4 regions of the Kitasatospora sp. NPDC085895 genome follow, and region 4 is predicted to be linked to each of the others. Evidence: riboswitches for the same ligand, from Rfam matches in the RefSeq annotation. Region 4 holds a riboswitch; each other region holds the start of a gene.
The links. A riboswitch is a leader RNA that binds a small molecule or an ion and turns the genes downstream of it on or off. The one in region 4 is predicted to bind cyclic di-AMP.
Positions count from the first base shown of each region.

Region 1: it holds a riboswitch for cyclic di-AMP, as region 4 does, so the genes downstream of both, AB0442_RS10810 (NlpC/P60 family protein) here and AB0442_RS29015 (transglycosylase family protein) in region 4, are expected to answer to the same signal.
Region 2: it holds a riboswitch for cyclic di-AMP, as region 4 does, so the genes downstream of both, AB0442_RS21890 (M23 family metallopeptidase) here and AB0442_RS29015 (transglycosylase family protein) in region 4, are expected to answer to the same signal.
Region 3: it holds a riboswitch for cyclic di-AMP, as region 4 does, so the genes downstream of both, AB0442_RS25370 (transglycosylase family protein) here and AB0442_RS29015 (transglycosylase family protein) in region 4, are expected to answer to the same signal.

Region 1 is NZ_JBFBJY010000012.1:124,078-131,189, reverse strand. Features, by position in the region: gene AB0442_RS10820 (hypothetical protein) at 1-487, opposite strand, end outside; gene AB0442_RS10815 (C40 family peptidase) at 856-1,914, opposite strand; gene AB0442_RS10810 (NlpC/P60 family protein) at 2,152-3,219, opposite strand; cyclic di-AMP (ydaO/yuaA leader) riboswitch at 3,230-3,418, opposite strand; gene AB0442_RS10805 (NlpC/P60 family protein) at 3,778-4,806, opposite strand; gene AB0442_RS10800 (NYN domain-containing protein) at 4,998-6,359, opposite strand; gene AB0442_RS10795 (hypothetical protein) at 6,588-6,860, opposite strand; gene AB0442_RS10790 (rhomboid family intramembrane serine protease) at 7,010-7,112, shown strand, end outside.
Region 2 is NZ_JBFBJY010000035.1:23,598-30,709, forward strand. Features, by position in the region: gene AB0442_RS21875 (sensor domain-containing protein) at 1-398, opposite strand, end outside; gene AB0442_RS21880 (GNAT family protein) at 482-1,096, opposite strand; gene AB0442_RS21885 (hypothetical protein) at 1,193-2,080, shown strand; gene AB0442_RS21890 (M23 family metallopeptidase) at 2,157-2,927, opposite strand; cyclic di-AMP (ydaO/yuaA leader) riboswitch at 2,935-3,097, opposite strand; gene AB0442_RS21895 (YiaA/YiaB family inner membrane protein) at 3,323-3,613, shown strand; gene AB0442_RS21900 (4-oxalocrotonate tautomerase family protein) at 3,640-3,849, opposite strand; gene AB0442_RS21905 (alpha/beta hydrolase) at 3,999-4,835, shown strand; gene AB0442_RS21910 (TetR-like C-terminal domain-containing protein) at 4,835-5,401, shown strand; gene AB0442_RS21915 (hypothetical protein) at 5,443-5,628, shown strand; gene AB0442_RS21920 (PaaI family thioesterase) at 5,825-6,250, shown strand; gene AB0442_RS21925 (hypothetical protein) at 6,391-6,606, shown strand; gene AB0442_RS21930 (sensor histidine kinase) at 6,719-7,112, shown strand, end outside.
Region 3 is NZ_JBFBJY010000045.1:23,003-30,114, forward strand. Features, by position in the region: gene AB0442_RS25350 (Ppx/GppA phosphatase family protein) at 1-925, opposite strand, end outside; gene AB0442_RS25355 (DUF501 domain-containing protein) at 922-1,572, opposite strand; gene AB0442_RS25360 (septum formation initiator family protein) at 1,569-2,003, opposite strand; gene eno (phosphopyruvate hydratase) at 2,109-3,395, opposite strand; gene AB0442_RS25370 (transglycosylase family protein) at 3,600-4,430, opposite strand; cyclic di-AMP (ydaO/yuaA leader) riboswitch at 4,435-4,600, opposite strand; gene AB0442_RS25375 (cytochrome P450) at 4,813-6,102, opposite strand; gene AB0442_RS25380 (SDR family NAD(P)-dependent oxidoreductase) at 6,374-6,802, shown strand; gene AB0442_RS25385 (MazG family protein) at 6,760-7,112, opposite strand, start outside.
Region 4 is NZ_JBFBJY010000058.1:12,205-19,316, forward strand. Features, by position in the region: gene AB0442_RS28995 (ATP-binding protein) at 1-493, shown strand, start outside; gene AB0442_RS29000 (DUF397 domain-containing protein) at 850-1,086, opposite strand; gene AB0442_RS29005 (hypothetical protein) at 1,472-2,377, shown strand; gene AB0442_RS29010 (hypothetical protein) at 2,546-3,595, opposite strand; cyclic di-AMP (ydaO/yuaA leader) riboswitch at 4,922-5,120, shown strand; gene AB0442_RS29015 (transglycosylase family protein) at 5,126-6,295, shown strand; gene AB0442_RS29020 (hypothetical protein) at 6,468-6,671, shown strand; gene AB0442_RS29025 (LacI family DNA-binding transcriptional regulator) at 6,883-7,112, opposite strand, start outside.

The DNA of each region.
Region 1 (7,112 bases), on a different contig from region 4:
TCCGGTCGGCGGGGGTGGCGGCGGGCTCGCCGCCGGCCGCGACGGTGACGGCGGCGATGCCTTGGTAGGAGCCGGCGGCGACGTCGAGCATCCGGGCGAACTGCGGCTCGGTGGCCGGGGTGAGGACGAGCAGCCGGCCGGGCCACTCCCGGCCCCACAGCTCGGAGACGGCGGGCACCGCCTTGTCGGCGACGGCGACCAGCCCGGCGAGCTCCTCGGCGGTGCCGAGGCCGAGCACCAGGCAGTGCTCGCCCTGGGCCGCCCGGACCTCGCCGAGGTCCCAGAGGGCGGCGCTGCCGTCCGGCTCGTCCGCGGAGAGCAGCCAGCCGGCCGGGCCCCGGTCGAAGGTGAGCCGCCGGGAGAGCACCGCGGGGTGCTGGTCGACGCCGCGCAGCCGGTGGGCGAGGCCGGCGGTGACGATGATCCGCCCGTCGGCGTCCGGTTCGGTGACGCCGCTGATCCGGTACTCGACGGCGGAGAAGGGCACGGCGGCGGCCCGGACGGCGGCCTGCTCCTGTGCGGCCCGCGCCGCGGGGGCCGTCCCGGCGAGCAGGGCGGACCGGTCGGCGCGCAGCAGGGCGCGGGCGCGGGTGGCGAGCAGGTCCTCGACGCGGGCCCGGACGCCGGCGCTCGGCGCGCCCTGCGGGTACAGGCCGGCCCGGTCCCCGGTGGCGGGCAGGGCGCGGGGCGCGGAGAGCTGGGCGAGGCCGCCGACGGCCAGCAGCAGGGCGGTGCGCCGGGAGATCCGGCCGTCGGCGGGCAGCGCGGACCGGCCCGCCGCGGCGCGCCGGGGCAGGTCGGTGACCAGGGGCTCGGCCTCCCCGCCGGACGGGCCGGGCTGCCGGTGGAAGGCGCTCAGACCCGCACCACCCCGCTGACGGGCATGGCAGCGACGCTCTCGTAGCGGACCCGGGCTCCGGGGTACGGGGCATGCACGACCACGCCGCCGCCGGCGTACATGCCGACGTGGTGCATGTCCTTGTAGAAGATCACCAGGTCTCCCGGTCGCGCCTCGGACAGGCTGACTCGCCTCCCCGCGTGTGCCTGCGCCTGCGAGGTGCGCGGCAGGGTGACTCCGGCCTGCCGCCAGCTCCAGTACATCAGACCGGAGCAGTCGAACGTGGAAGGGCCGGTGGATCCGTAGACGTAGGGCGAGCCGATCCGGCTGATCGCGGCGGCCAGGGCGGCGGCGGCGCGCTCGGAGGAGGGCGGCCGGTCGCCGAGGTCGATCCGGTCGGTGCCGTGCGCTGCGCTGCGGGCCGCGTCGGCGGCGTCGTCCGCGGCCAGCCGGGCGCGTTCGTCGGTGGTGAGGCCGCCGAGCAGCCGCTGGGCGTCGCCGAGCCGGCGCCGGACCTCGTCCTTGTGGTCGGCGAGCGAGCGGCGGACCTCTTCCAGCTCGGCGAGCTTGGCGGTGGCCTCGGCGCGGCGCTGGTCGAGCCGGCGCTGCCGGTCGAGCACCTGGTGCAGGGTGTCGCTCTGCCGGCTGGCGGCCTGGTCGAGGGCGCGGGCGCGGGTGAGGTAGCCGGCCGGGTCGGACTCCAGCATGAGGCGGACGGAGGGGTCGAGCCCGCCGTCGCGGTACTGGGCGGCGGCGACGGTGGCGAGGTCGGTGTAGAGCCCGTTCAGCTCTTCCTGGCCGGTGGCGATCTGGTCCTGCAGCTGGCCGGCCTCGGTCTGCAGGCGCTTCTGGTCCTCCCCCGCGGCGTTCGCGCGCTCGCTGGCCTGCTCGGCCTCCTCGTAGAGCCGGTCGACCTTCGCCCGGACGTCGGCCGTCCGCCGCCCGGGGTCGGCGGGGGCGCCGTGGGCCGCGGTGCCGACGGTGGCGCCGACGGCCGTGGTCGCCGCGGCCGTGAGCACCAGGGCCCGGGCGAGGGTGTGGCCGCCCGGCAGTTGGGGGCGTCGGTGCGCGGACATGCGGCGGCGGCTCCGTTCCTGCGGACGGACGGCCGCCGCCGCCCGGGTCGGGCGGGCGTCCTCGCGGACATCCGGGGGCAGACGTTAGCGAGTCCGGCCGGGCTAGTCCAAACCCTGCCAGCACCGAATATTTGACCTTCAATCGGACATTCTGCCGACGGGGCCGCCGGTGCGGCAACGGCCGCGGGCCCGGCCCCACAGGGGGGCCGGGCCCGCGGGGAGCCGCCGGACGGGCCGTCAGACCCGGACGATCGCCGAGATCGGCATGGCCGTCGCCGAGACGTAGCGGACGACCGCACCGGTGTGCGGCGCGTGGATGACCTGCCCGCCGCCCACGTACATGCCGACGTGGTGCTGGTCGCTGTAGTAGATCACCAGGTCGCCGGGCTTGGCGTTGGCGATGTTGGTGCCGATGTTGGTGCCCGCGCCGGCCTGGGACTGCGAGGTGCGCGGGATCGAGACGCCGGCCTTGCCGTACGCCCACTGCATCAGACCGGAGCAGTCGAAGGTGCTCGGGCCGGTCGCACCGTACACGTACGGGGCGCCCAGCGCGGACTTTACGGCCGCGATCGCCTTGGCGGTGTACGAGCCCGAGGGCACGTCCGCACTGCCGAGGTCGGGACGGGCGGTGTCCCGCGAGGCGCGGTCCGCGGTGGACTTGGCCGCGGAGGCCGCCTTCGCCTCGGCCGCGGCGAGGTCGTCCTTCTCCTTCTGGGTGAGGGTGTTCAGCAGGGCGCTGGCCTTGGCCAGCTTGTCCTGGAACTCCTCCTTCTTGGCCTTCAGCGCGCGGGTGCTGGTGTCCAGCTCGGCGAGCTTGTGCTCGGCCTCGGCCTTCTGGCCGTCCAGCTTGGCCTGCTCGGCCTTGAAGGACTTGAGGGTGTCGGCCTGGGTGGCGCTCATCCGGCTGACCGCGCCGGCCTGGCCCAGGAACTCGCCCGGGTTGCTGGAGAGCATCAGCTGGACGGTCGGCGAGATGCCGCCGTCGCGGTACTGCTGGGCCGCGACCTCGGCGAGGCGGCCCTGGACGCCACTGACCTCCGCCTGCTGGCGCGCGACCTGGTCCTGCAGCTGGGTGACCTGCTTCTGCAGGTCCTGCTGCTTCTGCTCGGCCGCGAGGTAGGCCTCGTTGGAGGCCTCGGCCTGCTCGTTGAGCTGGTCGACCTGGGCCGCGACCTGCTCCTTGGTGGGGGTCGGGTCCGCGTGCGCGCCGGTCTGCGAGGAGAGGGCCACCGCAGTGGCGGCTGCCGCAGTCAGGATCGAGGCGCGGGTACGGCCGACGGGCTTGGGACGACGATGGGACGCCACGAAGGCGGACTCCTTCTTCCTCACACCGCCTACCGGGTGAGCTGACGGGTTCGGGCCGGAAGCATTGCCCTACGACGCCTCACGCCCGCACCCGCCCGTCCGCGGTCCGACCGCGGCCCGGCCGGCGCGGCCGACCTGACGCCGATTCACCCCGGGGGAAACGTGGTTCCCCGGCTCCGTTCGACAGCACCCCCGCAGGGGCTCCCCGTGGACGGTCGGGACCGTCCTGCTGCGTCGCGGACTCGGCGGCGACCACCGCCGTCGCCCGGGTTGGGCGAACCACTGTGCGGTGATCCGTGGGGATGACCCTAGTAACCGATCCGTGATCCGTTCAAATCCTTGTCAGAAAAACGACGGGGAAATGTTGTCGCGAAAATGTGATTGCGACCGCCGGTGACCGGCGATCCACGCTCGGCTGACGCGATGTCACCCGTCGGCGGACAAAACGCGACGCCCGGGCGTGTCGGAGATCACACGGTGATCACGACGCGCCCGGGCGTGTCATGCGGCATCAGAAACGCCGCAGGTGAGGCTTATGTCCGAATTGCTACCGGAGGGTCAGACGCGGCGGATCGTCTTGATCGGCAGGGTGTCGGCGTCCATCACCTTCACCACGTCGCCGGTGTGCGGCGCGTGCACGACGAGGCCGTTGCCGATGTACATGCCGACGTGGTGGGCGTCCGAGTAGTAGATGACGAGGTCACCCGGCTGGGCGTCGGCCAAGGAGGGTACCCGGGCGCCGACGCTCGCCTGCGACTGCGAGGTGCGCGGCAGCGACACGCCGGCCTTGGCGTACGCCCAGACCATCAGACCGGAGCAGTCGAAGGAGTTCGGGCCGGTGGCGCCCCAGACGTACGGGGTGCCGCGCTTGCCCATCGCCGCGGCGACCGCGGTGGCCGCGTAGCCGGAGGCCGGCGGCAGGCTGCCCAGGTCGTAGCGGCTGTCGCCGCGCGAGGCGCGGTCGGTGCCGAGGACCGCGGCGCGCTCGGCGGCGGTCAGCGTGCTCAGCAGGCTCTGGGCCTCGGAGAGCTTCTTCTGGACCTCCGACTTGGCGTCGTTCAGGACCTGGGTGGAGCGGTCCAGCTCGGACAGGATGGCGGCGGCCTCCTGCTTCTGCTGGTCCAGCCGGCGCTGCTGGTCCCGCAGGCCCTTCAGCGTCGAGGCCTGGGTGTCGGTGGCCTGCTCGTTGCTGGACGCCTTCGCGAGGTAGTTGTCCGGGTTCGAGGAGAGCATCAGCGCGACCGTCGGGTCGACGCCGCCGGTGCGGTACTCGTCGGCCGCGACCGCGGACAGGCCCGACGCCACCTGGGAGAGCTGCTCCTGGCTGCGGGCGATCTGGTCCTGCAGCTGGTCGGCCTGCTTGCGGAGCTGGTCGGCCCGCTCCTTGGCGCCGTTGTACTTCTCGGCCGCCTGCTCCTGCTCCTCGAGCAGCTTGTCGACCTGGACCTTCACCTCGTCCTTGCTCGGCTTCGCCGGCGCGGCGTGCGCGGCGGCCTGGGCCGACAGGGCGACCGCGGTCGCGGCGGCAGCGGTGAGCACGGTGACCCGTGCGCGGCTCGGCTGCTTGGGACGGCGGTGGGAGGCCAAGGGACTAGCTCCTTCTTCCTGCTGGACTCACCCGATCGGGTGGACGTCCGGAAAATAGGTTTGACGCCAGACCCTAGTGAAGATCCGCCTCCTGCGCCACTCCCGTGCCGGGCGAACTTGGCGCGGAACGCTGGATTTCACCACCCCGACACAACCCCGCCACCCGGCCCTCCACCTGGGCCGACGGCCCGTCAGGGCCGGGCGAGCCGGTTGAGCAGCAGGATCGACGCGACCGGGCGTGCACCGGCCTTCCGTACGCCGTCCGCGACCTCCCGATCCGTGGAGACCACCACGACCGGCCGGCCCTGCGGCTCGGCCCGCACCAGGCGGCGGATCAGCTCGTCCGCGGTCTCCCCGGTGCGGCTGAAGCGCACCCGGACCCCGCGCGGCGGCGCCATGATCACCGGGACGTCGAGGTCCTGTCCGTCGAAGACGCAGGTGACCTCGGCCTGGGTGCGCTGCGCGAGCATCGCCAGACCGCCCAGCAGCCGCATCCGCTGCTGCTCCAGCGGCAGCGTCGGGTACCCGGTCTTGGTCACGTTGTAGCCGTCGACGACCAGGTGCACCTGAGGGATCGCCAGCAACTGGTCGAGCAGTGCGGGGTCGTCCTCCGCCAGACCGCGGCGCGCCACGTCGTGCGGGTTGGCCGAGCCCGGCTCGACCGCCTCCACCAGGTCGGCCGGGCGCAGCTGCGCCACCGGCAGCGCCAGCTCGCGCTGCAGGCCCTGCGCCGACTGCAGCACCGTGTCGAGCAGCAGCCGCAGCCGCATGTCCTCCACGCTGCGGCCCTCGCGCGCCGACCGCCGGCCGGCCTCGGCGGCCGTCTCCAGCTCGGTGATCCGGTGCCGCAGCCGCCGGGCCTCGCCGTCCGCCGCACTGCGCTCGGCGGCCGCGGCGGCCCGCGCCGCCTCCAGCTCGGTCGCCAGCTTGCGGGCCTCGGCCTGCGCCCGCCGGGTGTCGCTCTCCAGGCTCCGGACGCGCTTGCGCAGCGACTCCGCCTCCCGGCGGACGCCCTCCGACTCGGCTCGGTGCCGGTCCAGGTCCGCGCGGGCGGCGGCGCGCACCTCCGTCAGTTCGGCCTGCAGCTTCTCCACCACCCGGGCGGCCTCGGCGGCGGCGCCCTCGGCGTCCGCCCGCTCGACCTCGTCGCCAGCCTCGACCACCAGCCGGCTCCAGCCGGCCGGGCGCAGCAGGTAGGCGGCGGCGGCCACGTCCATCGGGTCGGCGGCGGCCGGCACCGCGCCGGACTCCAGCGCCTTCACCAGGTCGGGCTGGCCGAGCCGCAGCCGATCGGCTATCCGGACGCGGAAGACCGGCTCCGCGTCCAGCGCCGCGGCCAGCGCGGTCGCCGCGTACTTGGCGCGCCGGGCCGGGGTGAACTTGGCGTACGGGCGCAGTCCCGCGGGCAGTTCGCCGGGCGGGATGGCGCCGAGCGCGTCGGCGGCGATGCCCACGACCCGGCGGCGGACCCCTTCGGGCAACGGCCGGTCCAACTGCTCGGACGGTGCGTCCCCGGCCGCGGGCTCCTGCCCGGCCCCGGCGGCGTCCGGCAGCTCCGCGTCCGCGGCGGGCTGCTGCCCCTGCGGCTCGGCCGGCCCGCTCGCTGCGTCCACCACGTCCTCGGCTCCGATTCTGGTCCCCGGGCCCGCGCGGCCGGTGGCCGCTGCCCTCGAAATGCACCGCTCTGTGCAATTGTCCCGTCTACCGTGCCCCGCCGGGCACCGTGCCACACACCCCGGCGGCGCCAGGGGCTCCACCGGGGTGTGTCGGAAGCGCGAGGCTCAGGCCTTCGGCTCGTCCTCGGCCGGCTGCTCGGCGGCGTCGGCGCCGGGGCGGGCCACCAGTTCCACCTGGTCGACCGCGTTGCACCAGCGGCAGCGGACCGACTCCAGGGTCTCGCTGAGCACCTCGGTCTCCTCCACCTTGGACTCGCCGCCGAGGTCGAAGTGCAGGTACTCCACCACCCGGGCCGAGCGCGTCACGTCGAAGCGGGTGAGGTTCCCGCAGAGCGTGCAGCGCCAGCGGGTCTCGGCGGTGGGGGCGGCGATGGTCATCGGAGGTCCTCTCGGATGGTCCGGGTCCGGTCCTCCAAGCCTATTGCCTGCGGCTCTTCCGGCGGTCACCGGTCCTGAAGGGCGGACAGGTCACCCGCTTGCAGCACCGGGCGGTGTCACCGCGGGTGCACCGAGGAATGCTCGCTGTCATGGCCGTCCCCGCCCCCGTCCCCGCCCCCGTGCGCGCAACGGCGGGCCGGGACGCCGCCGCGCCGGCGCGCACGCCGGTCGTCACCTACGCGCTGATCGCGC
Region 2 (7,112 bases), on a different contig from region 4:
TGCAGCACCGCACGCCAGCCCGCGCCGTCGGCGATCCGGTCGGTGACGGTGCCCCAGAAACCGGTGCGCTTCGGGACGACGGGCGCGGGCGCGGCGACCGGCGTGCCGAGCAGGACGCGGGCCCGGTGCCGCTCCAGCGCGCCGAAGCCCCGTGCCTGCACGAGCAGCAGGGCCAGCACCGGCAGGCCGAGTGCGGTGACGAGCAGGCCGAGCCCGGTGCAGAACAGGGCGACGGCGACGACGAAGGCCGCGATCGCGATCGGCAGGCCGGTGAGGACGAAGCCGACCTCCCGGTAGGTGGCGGCCGCGAACGGCGCCCGCAGGAAGCCGGGCCGGCGCCCGGCGGGCACGTCGCCCGGGTACGGCGCGGCGGTCTGGTGCAGCGGTGCGGTGGTCATCTGTGGCCCCTCGGTGTCCGTTCGGACTGACGACTCCACGGTGCCGGAGCGGGGCGCCCGGGGTAATCCGGCCCACCGGCGGCTCAGGGGTGGGGTTCTCCCCACCCCCGTGCTGCGGCGGGCCGCACCCACTCGTCCTCCAGCAGCGAGAACAGCAGCGAGTCCCGCCACGCCCCGCGCACCAGCAGGTCGTGCCGGATCCGGCCCTCCGGCCGGAAACCGGCCCGGGTCAGCACCCGCACCGAGGCGGCGTTCTCCGGGGCGACCCGGGCGGCGAGCCGGTGCAGACCGAGCGTCCCGAAGCCGAACCCGCAGAGCAGCGCGAGGACTTCGCCCGCGTAACCGTTTCCCCAGGTGTCCCGGCGCAGCACGCAGCCGAGGGAGGCGGCGCGGGTGCCTTCGAGTTCGAGGACGGCCTGGCCGATCGGCGGGTCCCCGCCGTCCCGCTCGGCCGGGGCGACGGCGAGCTGGTAGACGGTGCGCGGGTCCTGCTCGGCCTCGTCGAGCGAGAGCTCGATCTGATCGGCGCACTCCTCCTCGTCGCAGACCTCGTACCCGAGGTGCCGGACGGCCTCCGGGTCGCCGAGGACGGCGTGCAGGGCGAGGACGTCCTCCGGGGCCAGCCGGAACTCGCGGATCGCCAGGCGCGGTCCCACCAGGAGGACCTGGCGGTCCGTCCGGACCTGTTCGGCTGTCATGGCCGCCGACCCTACCCCGGCCGGCCCGGCCGCACCCCCGGCCCGCGGCGGGCCCGGGTGCCGCGCGCCGGACCCCGCACCGGCTACGGTACCGGCGTGGACGACGAAGACCTGCAGCTCATCCCCCGTACCCGCGCCGGGTCCCTGCTCGCCTGGGCGGACGCCGAGGCGCTGCCCCCGGTGCCGGAGGAGGCCGCCCAGCAGGTCCTGACCCTGCTGGAACTCGGCGGCGCACCGCTCCACGACGGCTGGCCCGAACTCGGCTCCGCCGTGGTCGAACAACTGCTCCACGAACGGCTCCACCTGTACGTCCAGCCGGAGGGCGACCCCGGCGCGTACGGCGAGACCGTCCGGCTGCTGATCGACCACCAGCGGGCCGCCCGGCGGCTCAACGCCAAGCGGCAGGAACGGCTGCACGCCGAGGCGGAATGGCAGGGCGAACTGCTCGGGACGCTGCTGCGGCGGCCGCAGCTGCTGACCTGGCCCCGGCTCTACACGCTGCTGCTGCGGGCGGACGGGGTGGACACCGCGGACACCGATGCGGTGCGGGCCTGGCTGGACGGTTTCCGCGCCCTGGAACCCGAGGACCGGGCGGCGGCGTACGCGGCCCTGGTCGACGGCGGCGCACTGGACCCGATGACCGGGGCGGACGCCGCACTCGGCTGGGGCGAGGCGCATCTGCTGTCGATCGGCATGGCGACGGACGGGGCGCGGCGACTGCTGGAGTACGGGCTGATGCAGCGCAGCTACCGGAACCTGGCGGCGCTGACCGCACAGGGCGAGCCGATGCCGTACGAGCTGCGGGGGGAGTTCGAGGACTTCGAGCAGGTCGTGGCGGACGTCGCGCTGTGGCTGTGCGGGCAGTGGACCGTCCCGGGACTGCCGGCCCTGCTGCTCACCGAGTACCCCGACCTGGCCCCCGAACCCGGCACCGCCGAACTGGAGGCCTACGCGGCAGCCCGCCGGGAAGGTCACGAGGAGTAGGCGAAGCGGGGCAGCGCCCCTGAGGTGCTGCCCCTGGAGGTCGCAGCCCTTGGGGTGGCTGCCTCCGGGGTGTCGGTCAGGGCTGGACGCCGTGGGAGCGGAGCCAGCCGAGGGGGTCGACGGGGGCACCGCCGGCGGGGCGGACCTCGAGGTGGAGGCGGGGGGTGGTGACGCTGCCGGTGGCGCCGACCGTGCCGAGGACGGTGCCGCGCTCGACCGGGCCGTCGGTGACCGCGAGCCGGTTGAGGTGGCAGTACCAGACCTCGGTGCCGTCGGGCAGGGTCTCGACGATCCGGTAGCCGTAGGAGCCGGCCCAGCCGGCCGAGGTGACGGTGCCGCTGCCGACGGCGGTGACCGGGGTGCCGGTGGCGGCCTGGAAGTCGAGGCCGGTGTGCAGGTGGGCCCAGTGGCCGCTGGGGCCGTACTGGGCGCCGAGGGTGTAGCCGCTGGTCGGCAGGGCGAGGGCGGTGGCCTCGACGGCGGCCTGGGCGGCGCGGCGGGCCTCGGCCTCCTGCGCGGCGGCGAGGCGGGCGGCCTCGTCTGCGGCGGTGCGGTGGTCGGCCTGCTGCTGGATGCGGGCGAAGAGGGCGAGGCCCGGGTCGGCGGAGTCGGCGGCCTGGTCGGGCGCGCTCACGGCGGGTTCGGCCGCGGCGGCCGGGCCGGCGGCGGCCGCGGTCATGCCGGCGGCGCCGAGGGTGGCGGCCACGGTGGCGGTGACGCCCAGCAGCGGGCTGCCGCCCCTGGTCTGCCGGGGCATCCGGTGGCGGGCCTGGTCGGCCTGCTCCCAGGGGTGGTCGAGGAGCCGGGTGGCTGCGGCGGCGGAGTCCGCCGAGTGCGTCGACGCCACGGGGGCGCACTCCTTTCCTTCCCTCGCCGACCGGGTTAGCTGACGGGTTCGGAGCAGGAAGGTCTCCTACGGCTGGGCCACCGGCCCGGCCGATTCACCCCAAGGAAGGTGGTTCCCCGGCTCCCGTGACCACCGGCGAAGGCAGCCGCGGGATTGAGCGACACGCGCACGGTGCCGTGTCGGTACGGCGTTGCCGACCGCGCTGCGTTATCAAACGTTAATGCTAGGCACGCCTTGATTCCAAGCGTCTGCGACGGTGGATTCGTAAGGGCTACGCGCAGGATGGGCGATTTGCCATGGATTGTGAATCAGTCCCTGACGGAGGGTGATCGCCCCCCTCGGGGTGAGTATCCGTACTCATGCGGGCCGGTGCCCGCTCCGGGACCCTGCAAGGCATGAGCGCACCGATGCAGTCCCGCACCACGGCCGCCTACTACGTGCAGGCCGTCCTGTCCTTCGCCCTCGCCACGGCCGCCCTGGCGATCGGGATCGCCCGCCTCCCGGTGGACGCCTGGATGCGCGCCTTCCTGGCGGTCGCCCTGCTGTACGTGATCACGTCCTCGTTCACGCTGGCCAAGGTGGTCCGCGACCGCCAGGACGCCGGGGAGCTGGTGTCCCGGGTGGACCAGGCCAGGCTGGACAAGCTGCTGGCCGAGCACGACCCGTTCCGGGCCGACAGCCTCTGAACCCCCGCGGGCCCGGCCCGCGGCGGTCAGCCGGCGGAGGCGGCCCGGGCCTGCTTGGCGGCGAAGGTCTCGCCGCCGGCCGCCCAGTTCCCGGCCGGGATCTCCTCGACGACGACCCAGACCTTCTCCGGGTCCGTGCCGGTCGCCCGGGCGTAGGCGGCGGTGAGCTCGCGGGCGATCTCGGCGCGCTGCTCCTCGGTGCGGCCGGCCAGCTGCTTGACGGTGATGAGGGGCATGACGCCTCCGGTCTCTCGGTTCCCGCGGTCCGCCGAAAGCTACCGCAGCCGGCACGCGCCGCCGCGCCGCCCTTGACGGCTAAGGCTATTAGCAATAGCTTTATGGCTACGGGCAATCAGCCGCGTCAGCGAGGCCAAGGAGGCCGGCCGTGAACGACACCCAGCACGCCCCGCAGACCCGCCACCTGGACGTCCCCGGCGGCCGCCTGGCGTACGACGACACCGAGCAGGGCGCCGGCACCCCCGTCGTCCTGCTGCCCGGGATGCTCGACCTGCGGTCGGCCTACCGGCACCTGCACCCGCTGCTCACCGCCGCCGGACACCGGGTGGTCACCATGGACCTGCGCGGCATGGGCGAGTCCTCGACCGCGTGGGACGACTACTCGCCGACCGCGATCGCCGGCGACGTCCGCGCCCTGCTCGACCACCTGGGCATCGACCGCGCCGTCCTGGTGGGCAGCTCGTACACCGGCGCCACCGTCGTCCGGGTCGCCGCGGACGCACCGGAGCGGGTCGCCGGGATCGTCCTGGTCGACGCCTTCTTCGAGAACTTCCCGCCGAACCTGCTGCAGAAGGCCGTGGTCGGCCTGCTCGGCCCGGCCGTCACCTGGTTCCCCGGCCTGTGGGGCGCCGCGCAGAAGTTCTACTTCCCGACCGCGCGGCCCGCGGACTTCGACGCCCAGCGGGCCCGGCTGGTCGCCGCGCTGAAGCAGCCGGGGCGCCGCCGGGCGGTCCGCGGCTACGTCCGCGGCGACTCCGCGCCGACCGGCTGGGGCGCGGACGTGCGGTGCCCGGCGCTGGTCGTCATGGGCAGCCGGGACCCGGACTTCCCCGACCCGGCGGCGCTCGCCGAGCGGCAGGCCTCGGCGCTGCGCGGGCGTATGGTGATCATCGAGGGCGGCGGCCACTACCCGATGGCCGGGTACCCGCAGGCCACCGCCGACGCCCTGCTGCCCTTCCTGGCCGAAGTGAACGAGGTCGCCTGATGCCCCGGGCCGGACTGACCCCCGCCGCCGTCGTCGACCGCGCGCTGGAACTCGTCGACGAGCAGGGCCCGGAGGCCCTCACCCTGGCCGCGGTCGCCGGCCGGGCCGGGGTGGCCACCCCCTCGCTCTACAAGCACGTCACCGGCGGTCTCGCCGAACTGCGCCGGCTGATCGCCGTCCGGGTCACCGACGAGCTGACCGAACGGCTGTCCCGGGCGGTGCTCGGCCGCGGCGGCGACGAGGCGCTCGCGGCGCTGATCGACGCCTACGTCGACTACGCGGTGCAGTACCCGTCGCGCTACGCGGCCCTGCCGCAGGCGCCGCAGGACGACCCGGCGTCGACTGCGGCGGCCGGCCGGCTGGTCGAGGTGATCCTGGCGGTGCTGCGCGGGTACGGGCTGGCCGGCTCCGAGCTGATCCACGCCACCCGGACGGTCCGTGCCGCGGCGCACGGCTTCGCCTCGCTGAGCACCGCCGGCGGGTTCCGGCTGGCCGAGGACGTCGCGACCACCCGGCAGCGGCTCACCGGGGTGCTGGTCGCGGGCCTGCGCGACTGGCCGCGCTGAACCGCCCGTGACCCGGCGGCGTCCCGCGCGTTGTGCAGGGCATGAAGAAGCGCAGCATGCTCGCCTTTGCCTCGCTCGCCGTCGGCGTCGTCGCCTCGCTGACCGCCCCGAGCGCCCACGCCGACGGGCCGCAGCACCGCACCGGTGACGCCAGGACGGTCACCGGCACCGAGCTCCCGGACACCGCCGCCGCCGAGGAGGCCGCCGAGGACGCCGACCTCGCCTGAGCCCGGGCGGCCCGCCGCCGCCCACCCCCGCTCCCCACGGGCCCGCGCCGACCGGCGCGGGCCTCCGTGCCGTCCGGGGCGGTGCGCCGGGCCGGGCGGGCGGTGTGCCGGGCGGCACAGCCCCGACCGGGTTGACGCGGGGCGGGTCGGCGGCGGATGGTTCTGGGGCACTCCGCCCCCGCACCAGGACCGCGCCATGGACACCCTCACCGACCGCCTCCGCAGCAACCTCGACGGCCAGCCGATGCTGGCGACCCTGGGGGTGGAGATCGTCGAGCTGGCCCGCGGCCGGGTGGTGCTCGACCTGCCCGTGCGGCCCGCGGTGACCCAGCAGAACGGCTTCGTGCACGCCGGCGCCATCTCCACGCTCGCCGACGCGGCGGCCGGGGCGGCCGCGCTCTCCCTGATGCCCGAGGGCAAGGACGTGCTCAGCGTGGAGTTCAAGCTCAACCTGCTCAGCCCCGGGGTGGGCGAGCGGCTGCGGGCCATCGGCACGGTCGTCCGCAGCGGACGGACCGTCACCGTGGTCGGCGCCGAGGTCCGTTCGATCACCGGCGGCGTCCCCGGCAAGGAGGTCGCGCTGCTCCAGGGCACGATGATCGCCGTGGAGCACGCCCCGTGACCGCGGCCGGTCCGCGACGGCACGGCATCGTCACCGAATCGGGACACCGGACGCCGCCCGGCGGGGTAGGTCTGGAAGTGGACGGCCCGCACCGGCCCCGGTCCGGCGGCACCCGGCAGGAACACGGAGGACGTGGAGAGATGACCAAGACGGCCCGCAGCACCGCGCCTGCCACCCGGCTCATCCCCGGCCAGCGCCCGCCGGCCGAGCCGCCGTTCGTCCCGCCGGCGGCCGGTCCCGGCACCGGTCCGGTCTCCGCGCTGCGCCGTGCGTTCGCGGTGGCCCGCGGGCTGCGCACGCTGCGTCCCGTCCCGGCACGGGCCCAGGAGTCCTACGGCGAGGTCGACGGCCAGTGAGGATCGACGCGTCGGCGTGCGGCATTCCGCTTGATTGACGCGTTCAGATCACCGTTCCGGCGATCTGTTCACACATACGTAGGATCATCATCCTAGAATTCGCCGCGTGACGATGTCTCAGTGGTGCGCAGCGGCAGCCGTTGTCCTCGCCGTCCCCGCGGTCCTGACCGCCGCGAGGTACCGGGCCGTCACCCGCACCCTGCGCCGCCGGCTCGACGAGCAGCAGCACGAACTCGACTCCCTGCGCGGCCGGTTGGCCGGTGAGCTGGCCCGGCGCAGCGCCGAGGGCGCGGCCGTCCAGCGCGAGCAGGAGCTGACCGCCGGCACCCAGCGCGCCTTCCTCAGCGTCGCCCGCCGGATCCTGGTGATGGCCCACGACCAGCAGGCCGGGCTGGACGAGATGGAGCGCAACCACGACGACCCGGTGCTGCTGGAGGGGCTGCTCAAGGCCGACCACGCCGCCGCCCAACAGGCCCGGCTGGCCCAGACGCTGGCGGTGCTGTGCG
Region 3 (7,112 bases), on a different contig from region 4:
AGGCGATGCCGTCGAGGATGTCGTGCTCGCTGACGACCACCTCGGCGGCGCCGGTGCGCTCCATGATCTCCAGCAGCACGAGGGCGCCGGCGGCGATCACGTCGGCCCGGCCCGGGTGCATCACCGGGATCGCCATCCGCTCGGCGTGGGTGGAGTGCAGCAGCCGGGTCGCCGTCGCGCGGACCTGCTCGACGTCCAGCCGGGCGTGGTGGATCTTCGCGGAGTCGTACTCCGGGAGGCCCAGGACGATACCGGCCACGGTGGTGACGGTACCGGCCAGGCCGACCAGGGTGGCCGCCTCGGTGAGCGGCACCGTCTCGGCGGCGGTGTCCAGCGCGGCGAGGATGTCGGTCTTGGCCCGGGCGATCTGATCCTCCGTCGGCAGCTCGGCGCCGCCGAAGTGCCGCTCCGTCATCCGGACGCAGCCGATGTCGACCGAGCGGGCGGCCTGCACCTCGTCGCCGCCGAGCACGAACTCGGTGGAGCCGCCGCCGAGGTCGAAGACCAGGTACGGGGGCTTGAGGGAGCCGCCGGTGAGCTCCTTGGTGGCGCCGGTGAAGGAGAGCCGGGCCTCCTCGTCGCCGCTGACCACCTCGGGGACGACTCCGAGGATGCCGCGCACGCCCTCGGTGAACTCCGCGGCGTTCTCGGCGTCGCGGGAGGCGCTGGTGGCGACGAAGCGGATCCGCTCCGGGCCCACCCCGTGCGCCGCAATGATCTCCGCGTACTCGCGGCAGGCGGCGAAGGTGCGCTCCAGGGCGTCCGGGTGGAGCCGGCCGGTGGAGTCGACGCCCTGGCCGAGCCGGTTGATGATCATCCGGCGGTCGAGGTCGGCGATCTCCCCGGTCGCCGGGTCGAGGTCGGCGATCAGCAGCCGGATCGAGTTGGTGCCGCAGTCGATCGCGGCGACCCGGGTGGCGGTCACTGGTCCTCCTCCTCGGCGCGGGCGCGCTTGGCCGCGCGCTCGGCGGTCTTCTGCTCCTTGGCCGCGATGACCGCGGCGTGGTCCTGCTCCTTGGCCCGGTTGCGCAGGACCCGCTCGCCGGCCGCCTCGACCTCGGCCGGGGAGACGCACGGGCCCTTGGACCACCAGTCCTCCAGCATGCCGATGGCCTCGTCGCCGAGCGGGTTGACGCCCTCGCCGGCCGCCAGCGAGTGGCCGACCAGCACGTGCAGGCACTTGACCCGGTCGGGCATGCCGCCGGCGCTGGGGAAGCCCTCCAGCACCTCGATGGCGTCGCGGCGGGCGATGTAGTCCTCGTGGGCCGCGCGGTAGGCGGCGGCGAGCTCCGGGTCCTCGGCGAGGCGGGCGCTCTGGTCCTTCATCACGCCGTCGGCCTCCAGGGTGCCGATCAGCGAGGCCGCCTTGGGGCAGGTCAGGTAGTAGAGCGTCGGGAAGGGCGTGCCGTCGGGCAGCCGGGGTGCCGTCTCGACCACGTCGGGGTTGCCGCAGGGGCACCGGTGGGCCACCCCGCGCAGCCCGCGCGGGACCCGGCCGAGCTGGGCGGCGATGGCGGCGACGTCGGCGTCCGACACGGTGCCGTCGGTGGCGGGATGCTGTTCAGAGGTCATGGCGTGCTGTCTTCGTGAGGAGCGGGCGTCGAGTCGGCCAGGTCGACCGACTCGAGGACGGTGGTGTACCAGGGCTTGGCCGCCCTGACCGGGCCGGTGGGCAGTGCGTCGGCGGAGGCCGGGCCGGGGCGCGCGGAGGGGTCGACCGAGACGAACGGGGTCTCGCCGGGCATCGCGAAGTGCAGCCGCTCGCGGGCCTGCGCCTTCACGTACTCCGGGTCCTGCCAGCGGGCCTTCGCCCGCCGGAGCTCGTCGACCTGCTGCCGGGCGTGCTCCGCCCTGGCCCGCTGGTCGGCGATCTCCGAGCGCTGCGTCAGGAACTGCCGGGTGGGGTAGGCGAGTATCGCCACCAGCGAGCACAGGACGAGCACGAGCACGGTCGCGCGGCTGGTGAAGCGCGGACGCCCCGCCAGTCCCGGGATCTTCCACATCGCTCGTACCCCTCCTGCTCACGCCGGTGCCCCGGCCCCCACCCTACGGGGTGGTTGCCGGGGCACCGGGCCAGCGGCCGTGTGTCAGCCGCGGGGTGTCAGGGCTCAGCCTTCGAACTTGAACCGCGGGAACGCGCCCCGGCCGGCGTACTCGGCGGCGTCGTCGAGGATCTCCTCGATGCGCAGCAGCTGGTTGTACTTGGCGACGCGCTCGGAGCGGGCCGGGGCGCCGGTCTTGATCTGGCCGCAGTTGGTGGCGACGGCGAGGTCGGCGATGGTGACGTCCTCGGTCTCGCCGGAGCGGTGCGACATCATGCAGCGGTAGCCGTTGCGCTGGGCCAGCTCGACGGCGTCCAGGGTCTCGGTGAGCGAGCCGATCTGGTTGACCTTCACCAGCAGCGCGTTGGCGGTGCCGGTCTCGATGCCGCGGCGCAGGCGCTCCGGGTTGGTGACGAACAGGTCGTCGCCGACCAGCTGGACCTTGTCGCCCAGCTTGTCGGTCATGGCCTTCCAGCCGTCCCAGTCCGACTCGTCCAGCGGGTCCTCGATGGAGACCAGCGGGTACGCGGCGACCAGCTCGGCGTAGTAGTCGATGAGCTCGGCGGAGGAGATCGCCTTGCCCTCGAAGGTGTAGGCGCCGTCGTTGTGGAACTCGGAGGAGGCGACGTCCAGGGCGAGCGCGACGTCCTTGCCCGGGGTGTAGCCGGCCTTCTTGATGGCCTCGACGATCAGGTCGAGCGCCTCGCGGTTGGAGTCCAGGTTCGGCGCGAAGCCGCCCTCGTCGCCGAGGCCGGTGGACAGGCCGCGCTCCTTCAGCACGCCCTTGAGGGTGTGGTAGACCTCGACGCCCCAGCGGACGGCCTCGGAGAAGGACTCCGCGCCGATCGGGGCGATCATGAACTCCTGGATGTCGACGTTGGAGTCCGCGTGCGAGCCGCCGTTGAGGATGTTCATCATCGGGACGGGCAGCACGTGGGCGTTGGGGCCGCCCAGGTAGCGGAACAGCGGCAGGTCGCTGGCCTCGGAGGCGGCGTGCGCCACGGCGAGGGAGACGCCGAGGATCGCGTTGGCGCCGAGCGAGGACTTGTCGGGGGTGGCGTCCAGGTCGAGCATGGCCTGGTCGATCAGGCGCTGCTCGGTGGCGTCGTAGCCGACCAGCTCCGGGCCGATCTGCTCGATGACGGCGAGGACGGCCTTCTCCACGCCCTTGCCGAAGTAGCGGTTCTTGTCGCCGTCGCGAAGCTCCAGGGCCTCGAAGGCACCGGTGGAGGCACCGGACGGGACAGCGGCACGACCGGTGCTGCCGTCGTCGAGGCCGACCTCGACCTCGACCGTGGGGTTACCGCGGGAGTCGAGGATTTCGCGGGCTACGACGACATCAATGGACGGCACGAGGCATCTCCTAGCGGAAGCGGATGAGGGTCGTTACGACCAGAGCCTAACCGCACGGGCCCACCGGGCCGTGCCGCGCATGGCCCTGTCTCACCGTGTGGCCGGTCTACTCGCCGGTAGTTCACCTGAAGGACCACGAAACCGGCCGTCCGCCCGCGGGTGCCGCCCCGCGGGCGGACGGACCGTTCGTACCGTGCCGGACCGTCAGGCCAGGCGCAGCTGCTGGCCGGGCAGGATCAGGTCCGGATCGGCGCCGACGGCCTCGCGGTTGTTCGCGTACAGCTGCTCCCAGCCGCCGGACAGCCCGTGCGCGGCGGCGATGCCGGACAGCGTGTCGCCCTCCTGCACGGTGTACTGCTCGCGGCCGAGGGAGGGCACCGGAACGGCCTGCAGGGTGCGGGCGCCCTCGTCGGCGCCGCCGTCGGCCGGGTCGGCCGGGTCGGCCGGGTCGGCCGGCCCGGTGGGCGCCGGCGGCAGGTGGCGCTCGTAGACCTCCTGGTGTGCCGTCCAGTACCACTGGTCGTCCTTCTGGTACCAGTACACGCCGGAGTCGGCGTCGAAACCGCCCCGGCCGGGGAACTGCGGCGACGGCGACGACGGGGCCGCCGGGGCCTGCGCCCGTCCGGTGCCGCTGCGCGTCCCGCCGCTCCCGGCGGACGCGCGGGTCAGGCCGGCGCGTTTGGAACACACCGGCCACGCGCCGGGCCCCTGGGAGGCCAGCACCTTCTCGGCGACGGCGATCTGTTCGCTCTTGCTCGCCTGGTGGGCGAGCGGGGCGTACCGGGCGCCGCCGAACCCCTTCCAGGTCCGGGCGGTGAACTGCAGCCCGCCGTAGAAGCCGTTGCCGGTGTTGATCCTCCAGTTGCCGCCGCTCTCGCACTGGGCGACCTTGTCCCAGATCGAGACGGGGGCGGCATGGGCTCCGCCCGCGGTGAGCAGCGGCAGGGCGAGGCCGACACCCGTGACACCCGCGACGGCGACCGCCTTCTCGGCGGACGTCCTGCGGCGGTGGCGGCCAGGTCCGGTGAAGAGCATGGGTTGTCCCTCTCCGAACGCCTGCGAGGTGAGCTGTCGGGTTCGGACCGGGAGGCTGGCCCGGCCGCGGCCGCAGGAGGGGCCCTGCTGACGCGGCTTCACCCCTAGCCGTGGGGACGGCGACGAACGTGGTTCCCCCGCCCCTGTCCTGGGTCTCGGTCGTGAGGCCCGGGCACGGCGGACAGGATTCGGCGTTGCCGTGCCGGGGTCCGCGGCTGCGGACTGTTCGGGAGAGTAAGCAGATCGAACGACCGATCACAAGCTCATATCGCGGGTATCACGAAGCAATTACGGAGACCTGATTATCGCCCACGAACGATGCAGGTGTTTCCTGATTGACGAGTGTTCAGTTCCGACCGGATCCGACCGGTGCGACACACCGTCAGACCGGGTCGCGCCGCCCGGACGGCCCCACCGGGGTGAAGGCGACCGGCAGCTCGCGCAGGCCCCGCATGATGAGGCCGCCGCGCCAGCGCAGGTCCGCCGGGTCGGCGTCCAGGGCGAGGTCCGGCAGCCGGGTCAGCAGCGTCGCCAGGGCGGCCCGGCCCTCCAGGCGGGCCAGCGGGGCGCCGATGCAGTAGTGGATGCCGTGGCCGAAGCCCAGGTGCGGATTGTCGGCGCGGGCGAGGTCCAGGGTGTTCTCGTCGGAGAACCGGGCCGGGTCGCGGTCGGCCGCCGCCAGCACCACCAGCACCGGGTCGCCGACCGGGATCTCCACCCCGCCGATCGTCAGCGGCCGGGTCGCGAACCGCCAGGTGGCCAGCTCCACCGGCCCGTCGTAGCGCAGCAGCTCCTCGATCCCGGTCTCCAGCAGGCCGCTCTCGCCGCGTGCCACCGACTCCTGCAGCAGCGCCCGCTGCCCGGGGTTGCGCAGCAGGGCGTGCAGGCCGTTGCCGATCAGGTTGACGGTGGTCTCGAAGCCGGCGAACAGCAGGATGAAGGCCATCGCCGCGGCCTCGTTCTCGGTCAGGTGCTCGCCGTGGTCACTGGCCCGGATCAGGCCGGAGATCAGGTCGTCGCCGAGGTCGGCCCGCTTGCGGTGGATCAGCTCCGCCAGGTACGTGCGGATCCGCTTCACGGCCCGGCCGACGCCGCCGCGCTGCCCGCCGGGCTGGCCCGGCTTCGTGTGTCGCAGCATCATGCCGGCCCAGTCCCGGAAGTCGTCCTGGTCCTCCGGCGGCACGCCGAGCAGGTCGCAGATCGCGTAGATCGGCAGCGGGAAGGCGAACTCGTGGATCAGGTCGGCCGTGCCGCGCCCGGCGAAGGAGTCGATCAGCCGGTCGGTGAGCTGCTGCACCCGCGGCTCGAACTCCGCCACCCGGCGCGGCGTGAACGCCTTGGAGACCAGCCGGCGCAGCCGGGTGTGGTCCGGCGGGTCGATGTTCAGCAGGTGGGTCATCAGGTCGGCCTGCCGCTCGCCCGGGATGCCGACCCGGCCGGAGCGGTGCGCCTGCTCGCTGTGGTGCACCGGGTTCTTGGAGAGCCGGGCGTCCGCGAGGGCCTGCCGGGCGTCCGCGTACCGGGTCACCAGCCAGGCGTCCACCCCGCTGGGCAGCGTGGTGCGGTGCACCGGCGCGTGCTCGCGCAGCCAGGCGTACGCGGGGTAGGGGTCGGCGGCGAACTCCCAGGTGAAGAGTTCGGGTCGGTCGTCGGGTCGGGGGGTCTCCGGCATGCCCCGACCGTATCCGCTGCCGGGCGCCCCTCCCGACGGTGCCCGCCCGGCCCGCCCGGTCCGGCCGGCCCGCGCGGGCGCCGTCGGGAGGGGCTGCCCGAGGGCCCGTGCGGGACGGCCGGATCCGATCGGCCCGGACGGGCGTGAGCCTGGTCACCCGGGGGGTAATCCCTGTTGCGGAGGGTCGCGAGGTGCCTACGATCCTCCGATAACCGTGAGGGCGGACGTGCGGAGCCGCCCGCGGGGTGTCGTGCTCAGAGAGGAGCAGGCCGTGCGAGTAGCCGGGGCAGTGGTCGTCATCGCCGTACTGAGCGGGGGCGAGGGGGCCGACCTGGCCCGCCGCTTCGCCGCCGCGGGCGCCGCGGGCATGCTCGTCGCCGATCTGCGCCCGGGTGTCGCGGAGGACCTCGCCACCGAGCTCGACCGCCCCGGCTGCCCGGTCGTCGGCGTCAGCGGCGACGTCCACCAGCCCAGCGACGTCGCCGCCCTGGTCGACACCGCGAGCAAGCACCTCGGCCGGATCGACCTCTTCGCCGTCGCCGGCCCGCACGGCGAGCGGATCGTCTCCTTCGCCGACCTGGACGACAACCTCGCCCCGCTGGCCGAGCTGCTCGCCCTGGTCGGCGAGGCGATCAGCGAGGTCGTCCCGCCGCAGCGTCAGTCCGACAGCCCCTCGGCCGTCCGCACCGCCGTCCGGTAGCGCCGCGCGGCACCGCGCAGCGCCGCGTCGACGTCCACGCCGGCGTCGTAGGCGCGCTGCGCCACGGCCAGCAGCAGCTCGCCGGCGCTCTCCGCGGTCAGCTCCCGCGGCAGCTCGTACGGGGCGTCCGGCACGGCGGTGAAGCCGGCCCGGCGCACCCGGGACACCAGCTTGGCCGCGTACGCCAGCGCGGGCAGGCCCGACGGGACGCCGTCCAGCACCGACTCCCGCTGCTTCTCGGCGGCCTTCAGCTGCTCCCAGTTGGCCTCGACCTGGGCGGAGCCGGTGGCCTCCACGTCGCCGAAGACGT
Region 4 (7,112 bases):
CGACCCGTACGTGGTCAGCTGTACCCTCGTCCCTCGCTACGAAGCCGTCAGATCGGCCCGCGACTTCGCCAGGACCACCTTGCGGAACTGGGGACTCGACTCGCTCTTCGACGATGTCGCCCTGGTCGCCTCGGAGTTGGTGACCAACGCGCTGCGGCACGCCGTGGGCGCGCTGCCCGACGGCTGCGGCGCCCCGACGGCGCAGGTGCCCGCACAACTGGCCCGCCCGCAGGGCCCGGAGGGCCGCACCCCCATACGCATCAGCCTGGTGCACCGGGCGCCGCAGGTGGTGTGCGCGGTGAGCGACCCCAGCAGTCAGGGTCCGGTGGCGCGCGAGGCGGACTTCGTGGCGGAGTCCGGCCGCGGACTGCACCTGGTCGATTCCTTCAGCACGTCCTGGGGCTGGCACCCGCTGGCCGGGGCGGGCAAGGTCGTCTGGGCGCTGTTCGAGGCCGCACCCGCGGTCGGGACCGGTCGGCACCGCTCGGCCTGAGCCGGTCCGCACCGAGCCCCGACCGGACGCGAACCGGACCGGACGGGACGGGCAGCGGCCGCGACGCCGGGTTGGGGCGGGCGGAGGGTAGGGGCGGGTCGGGCGGAGGGGACCCGGTCGGCGACCTCGCACCGCACGGGCGGGCACCGCGACCGCAGGGAGACGGTCCACGGACGCCGCGTCGCCGAGCGGTCGGCCCGCACGCCCGAGGCCCGGCAGCAAGGGGAGGTCGGGAAGACGTCGGACCCGCACGGGGCCGGGCACGCAGCCGGGCCGCCGCGGCGTCCCCCACGACGGCCCCCGGAACGGGAAGCCCGAACACCTGGGCCCACCGGGTGCGGCGGGCCGACGGGCGGTCAGGTCGCCAGGTGGTCGAACTCCCCGTCCTTGGCGCCGAGGAGCAGTGCGGCTATCTCGGCCCGGGTGTAGATGAGCGCGGGGCCGTCCGGGAACCGGGAGTTGCGCATCGCCACCTCGCCGCCCGGAAGGGCCGCGAACTCGACGCAGTTGCCCTGCGAATTGCTGTGCCGGCTCTTCTGCCAGACGACCCCGTCGAGGTCCGCAGCCGCCATGCCGTTGTACGCGTCACCCATCATTGCCTCCCTGAGCCTGGCGTTCGCCTCACTTGACGTGATGATAGCTGGCCTGCACGTGCATCAGCACGGGACAAAGCGCGTGCATCTGACTCATCAGTAGCGTCGAACAACCGCACCGCGCGCCGGGCAAACCAGGTCAAACCAGAGCAGACGTCACGGCAAACGATCACCGTACGTATGGGCCGCTCTGCATCCCGTGGATCTTGACGCTCGCCGCCGGGCTTTACGCGCAGTCACATCGGCCACTGTGAGGAGCATCACGCACCCGGACACCAGTGCGCACAGCGCTTTGCCGGTGTTTGTCCGGCCTTGTGCCGTCACCACCAACCCCTCACGGGAGTCGACTGCAGTAAGGGCCCCGGTATGTCCTACGATCTCCGCCATGAGCACCGCAGCCATCCCGGGCGCGCCACTGCCCGTCCGTACGCCAGGCTCCCGTGCGCGGGGGCGCCACCGCCGTCCCGAGCGCCCCGAGGTCCCGGCCGGCTCCCCGGCCCTGCTGCTGGCCGTCCCGGCCACGGCCGGGCCCGAGGCCCGCCCGATCGTCGACGAGCTGCTCTCCATCGTGCGCGGCGAGCAGCCGGGCATCGAGATCGCCGCCGGCTACCTCGCGGCCGAGTCCGAGGACGCCCCGACCGTCTCCGACCTGCTGGCCATGGCCGCCGGCAACGGCGCGCCGCCGCCGATCGTGGTGCCGCTGCTCCCCGGTCCGCACGGCTTCCTGACGGAGCTGCACGAGGTGGCCGCGGCCGCCGGCTCCCCGGTGACCGACCCGCTGGGCCCGCACCCGCTGCTCGCCGAGGCCGTGCACGTCCGTCTCTCCGAGGCCGGTCTGGCCCGCGCCGACCGCGCCCGCCTGTTCGCGATCGCCACCTCCGCCGACGGCGTGGTCCTGACCGTCTCCGGCGGCGAGGACGCCGCCGCGGCTGCCGGAATCACCGGTGTGCTGCTCGCCGCGCGCCTCGCGGTGCCGGTGGTGGCCGCCGCCCTCGACGTCCCGGGTTCGGTCGCCGCCGCGGTCGACCACCTCAAGGCGACCGGTTCCGAGCGCCCGGCGCTCGCCCCGCTGGTGATCGGCCCGGAGGCGGACTCCGAGCTGCTGGCCACCGCCGCCGAGGAGACCGGCTGCCCGAGCGCCGCGCCGCTGGGCGCCTACCCGGCCGTCGGCCAGCTGATCGCCTCCACCTACCTGGCTGCGCTGCCGCCGCGGCCGGTCGACGAGGAGGAGCTGGCCGCCGCCGAGGCCGCCGCTCAGGCCGAGGCCGAGGAGACTGCCGTCGAGCAGTGAGCGGTGCGCGGTTCCCGACCGCGCACGCCGTGAATCGACGAGGGGCCCCGACCGCATCAGGTCGGGGCCCCTCCGCGCGTCCCGGGTCAGGCCGCATTGCCTCGGGGCCGCAGGACTCGGGCCGCGGGACTCGGGGTCCCTCCGTTGCGCGGACCTCGGGCCGCGGGTTCAGACGGGCAGCCGCCGGGTCGTTGCCGCCGCGTCGGCGAGCCGGATCGCGGGGGTGACGACCGCCCGGGGCGGCCCGTCCACCGCGGCCGGTGCGGCGGCGGCGTTCCACTCGGCCTTGCCCGGGCCCGGCCGCAGCTGCACGGCCTGCCGTTCACCGGCCTTGCGCAGGACGATCCGGGCCGGTTCGGGTGCCTGCGGGTCGAGCCACACCTCGTTGCCGCCGAAGGAGCAGTCCAGCACGGCGATGTCGTCCGGTTCACCGTCCGTGGTGGCCCGGAAGGCGACGCCTGCCTTCCGATAGCCCGTCAGGTGACTCCGACCGATCGTCACCGTCGCTCCGGCGAGCTGGTGTTCGGCGGTGGCGACGGCGTAGTCGGACTGGCCCGCGGCGTCGATCAGCAGGCCGTCGAAGACGGTGCCCCTGTCCCGGCCGAGCGCGTGCACGGCCACTCCCCCGGCGCCGTTGCCGTACAGCACGCCGCCGTTGTAGTCGAAGTCGTTGAGGTAGGCGCCGTGCTCGATGCCCCAGCCACCGTTGTGGTACGCGACGAAGCGTTCCAGGGTGTGGTGGTGACGGGCGTTCAGCCAGACGAAGACGCCGTTCTCGAGGTTGTTGTGGGCCAGGCAGCGCTCGAAGGTCCAGACGCCCTCGCTGGTCTCCGGCCACTCGTAGCCCGAGGCGCCGGTGGCGCCCTGGACGCCGACGGCCACGCAGTCGCGGGCGGTGCCGCCGGTGCCGGCGCCGAGCGAGAAGCCGGTGAGCCGGTAGCCGCGGGCGTTCGGCTCGTGGACGGTGCGGGAGGCAACGCAGGACTCGTAGGTGATGTCGTCGGACGGCGCCTGCGGGGTGCGGGTGTCCGGCGGGCCGTCCCACCAGTAGGCGTCCTCCCAGGTGTTGTGGCTGATGCAGCTGCGGAAGGTGATGCCGTGGCTGGCGTGCGGGACGAAGGCGTGGCTGCCGCTGTCGCGGACCACGACGCCCTCGACGACGGTGCCGCGGGAGGTGTCGCCGAGCATGTGGAAGTGCAGGCCGTACCGGCCGAGCACGGGCTCGGTGACGGGGCGCCGTTCCAGGTCTCCTTGCCCGGCTGCCGCGGGCCGAGCCAGCGCAGTGCGGCGTGCCGGACGTCGGCCCGGCGCGAACTGGCCAGGTGGACGTGGGCGCGGCCCCCGGCGGTGCCCTCGATCCGGACGCTGCGGGTCAGGTTGAGCACCTCGGCGCCGACCGCGACGCCGCCGCCGGCGGTCACCCGCGGGTGCGGGTGTGCCAGGGGTGCGGTCAGCGTGACGGTCATGCCGTCGACCCGTCTGATCGTGCACAGATCGTACCGGGTGGAGAATTCGTCCTCGCTCGGGGGTCCGGTCGGCGTGACGGCCAGCTCGTCGCCCGCCCGCCAGCCGACGGGCGGCTCGGCCAGCCGCAGCTCGGTGTCGCCGGCCCGCAGCGCGGTGGCGGCACGGACCCAGGCGGTCTTGGCGGCGCCGTCCAGCCGCAGGTAGCCGGCGCCGGCCACCCAGAGCCCGGTGTCCCCCTCCACCACCGTCATGCCGCCGCCGCGAAAGCTTCGTTCGTCAACGGACGGAAATCTCAGGGTGTGCACGGAGCCGTCCGCCGGGGCCAACGTCAGGATGCCGCGGACCTCCACGGCGCCCGCGGAGGAGAGCGTGAGGCTGCGCCCGGGCGCGAAGACCAGCGAGCCGCCCGGCTCGACCACCAGGGAGCCGATCGACGCGTCGGCGTCCAGCAGGACACGGTCGGCGATCCTGACGGCACTCCCCGCCCCGGGGACCGCACCGCCCCAGCCCGCCGGGTCGGACCAGCGGCGGCCCGTCAGGTCGACCGGGGAGGGCGAGGGGTCGACAGGAGCCGGGGCGGCCCGCGTGTGCCCGGCAGAGAGCCCCTCGGAGGCCGTGGGGAGGGGCGTGGCCGCCGTCGCGGGCGCGGCCGACGAGACGAGCGCGCGGCGGGCCAACTCGCCGCCGCCGACCGCGGCCGCGGCGGTGGAGATCCCGAGCCAGACGAGCATCCTGCGCCGGCCGACCCGGCGGTGCGGCGCCGGCCGTCGCGGCACTCCGCCGGACGCCGCCTCCCGGTGCTGCCCGTGGTGGTCCATGAGCGGTCGACCCCTCCCCGGGCCGTCGCCCGGCCCCCGTCCTGAAGCATGAACAGGCCGGTTTTCCCGGAAGGGCCTTGCCGGAAATCGACAGAAGTCGATCACGAAAAGATCGAGGGGTCGATCATGGAATATACCAAGATTGACTGTGATCGGCATCACACATATTTGCGGTTTGAACTTAACTCTGTCTAATGTCCTCCCACGTTCGTGGTCACACGGACCCAGTTGGCCCGAACGCCGAGTCCTGCCGGCGGTCCGACTGGCAATGCGAAACGCACTTCGGCAGGGGCGGGGGAACCAGGTAAGTCGCCCGGGAGCGGTCCAGCACCGCTCCCCGGCTTGGGGTGAAGCCGCACGCGCGGAAACGGCGAGGGATCGCCGGATCCTGCGCGCGCGGCCGGGCAACTCCAGCCCGAATCCGACAGCTCACCTCGCAGGCGTGGGAGAGGAACGCTGCTTCATGCTGTCCATCAACTCCAAGCGCGGCCGCCGCATTCTCGCCACCACCGGCGTCGTCGGCATCGGCCTCAGCATCCCGTCGCTGGCCGCCGGCACCGCCTCCGCCGCCTCGGTCTCCACCTGGGACAAGGTCGCCCAGTGCGAGTCCTCCGGCGACTGGCACATCAACACCGGCAACGGCTTCTACGGCGGCCTCCAGTTCACCAACAGCACCTGGACCTCCTTCGGCGGCGGCAGCTACGCCTCCCGCGCCGACCTGGCCACCAAGGACCAGCAGATCGCCGTCGCCGAGAAGGTGCTGGCCGTCCAGGGCCCCGGCGCCTGGCCCGTCTGCTCCGTCAAGGCCGGCCTGACCAAGGGCGGTCCGGCCCCCGAGATCAACACCGGCGGCTCCGCCTCCACCCCGGCCCCGGCGGCCACCACCCCCGCCAAGCCGGCCGCCCCGGCCGCGCCGGCCGCCTCCACCGGCTCGACCGCTTCCACCGGCACCTCGCAGGACGGCAAGGCCTGGCAGGGCCAGAAGTCCTGGCAGGGCCAGTGGAGCCACGGCGCCACCTACACCGTGCGGGCCGGCGACTGGCTGTCGACCATCGCCGAGCACAACCACGTCCAGGGCGGCTGGCAGAAGCTCTACGAGATCAACAAGTCGGTCCTGAAGAACGGTCCGCACACCATCTACCCGGGCCAGAAGCTGTCGCTGGGCACCCCGGCCAAGGCGTCCTCCACCCCGGCCCAGGCCGCCCCGGCCGCCGCCAAGCCGGCGACCACCGCGGTCAAGGCGAGCACCACCACGGCCGCGCAGACCGCCACCGGCTCCAAGGCCGCCGCGGTCGACTTCGCGCTCTCCAAGGTGGGCCAGGCCTACATCTACGGCGGCACCGGCAACGGCGGCTGGGACTGCTCCGGCCTCACCCAGGCCGCGCTGCGCGCCGCGGGCATCTCCGTCCCGCGCGTCGCCGCCGACCAGGCCGACTACTCCACCCGCGTCTCGCTGGACAACCTGCAGCCGGGCGACCTGCTGTTCTGGTCCAACAACGGCGCCAACTCGGGCGTGCACCACGTCGCCATGTACATCGGCGACGGCAAGTACGTCGAGGCCGCCAACCCGAGCGCCGGCGTCCGCGTCCAGACCATCGCCAACTGGGCCCCGGACTTCGCAGGCCGGGTCTGAACCACCCCTCCCGGCGTCGCGCACGCCGGGGCAGGCGCCCGAAGCCGTACCTGGGTCCCTCGGCCCGGGCGCTCCTCTCCCCTCCGCAGCCCCGGAGCGGCCTCCCGCCGCCCCGGGGCTTCGGCCTGCCCGCACGGATAGGCTGACGCTCCCACGGAGTTGAGGAGCCGCCATGGCAGCGAAGGTCACCGTCACGCTGGACGCCGATCTGGCGATCGAGGTCATGCTGGCCGTCGGGGCGGGCAGCCCGCAGGACGCGGTGGAGCTGATCGTCCGCGACTACCTGGCCCGCAGCCGCCGCACCGAGGCCCGCACCGGCGACGCCGCCGACGCCGAACGCACCGCCCGCCCCCACCGCACCGTCGAAGAGGGCTGAGGCACACGCCCAGGGGGCCAGCCGCCAGGGGCGCCGGGCCGACCACCAGGGGCGCGTGGGGCACCTCCCGCGCCCCTGAACGGTTGCCCCGCGCCCCTGAGTTGTTGCCCCGTGCCCCTGGGGCCCTGCCCCGGAAACGCCCGCGGCCCCGGAGAGAGGGCTCTCCGGGGCCGCAGGGGTGTGCCTCGGGCCCGTCGGCCCGGTGGCGGGGTCAGCGCACGCTGGCGCCGGTGGAGCCGCGCATCACGAGCTCCGGCTGGAACATGAACTCCGCGCGCTGCGCGGGGTTGCCTCCGACCTCCTCCAGCAGGGCGTCCACGGCCGCGATGGCCATGGCCTCCACCGGCTGGCGGATCGTGGTCAGCGGCGGCTCGGTGAACGCTATCAACGGCGAGTCGTCGAACCCGACCACCGAGACGTCCTGCGGCACCGCGAGGCCGC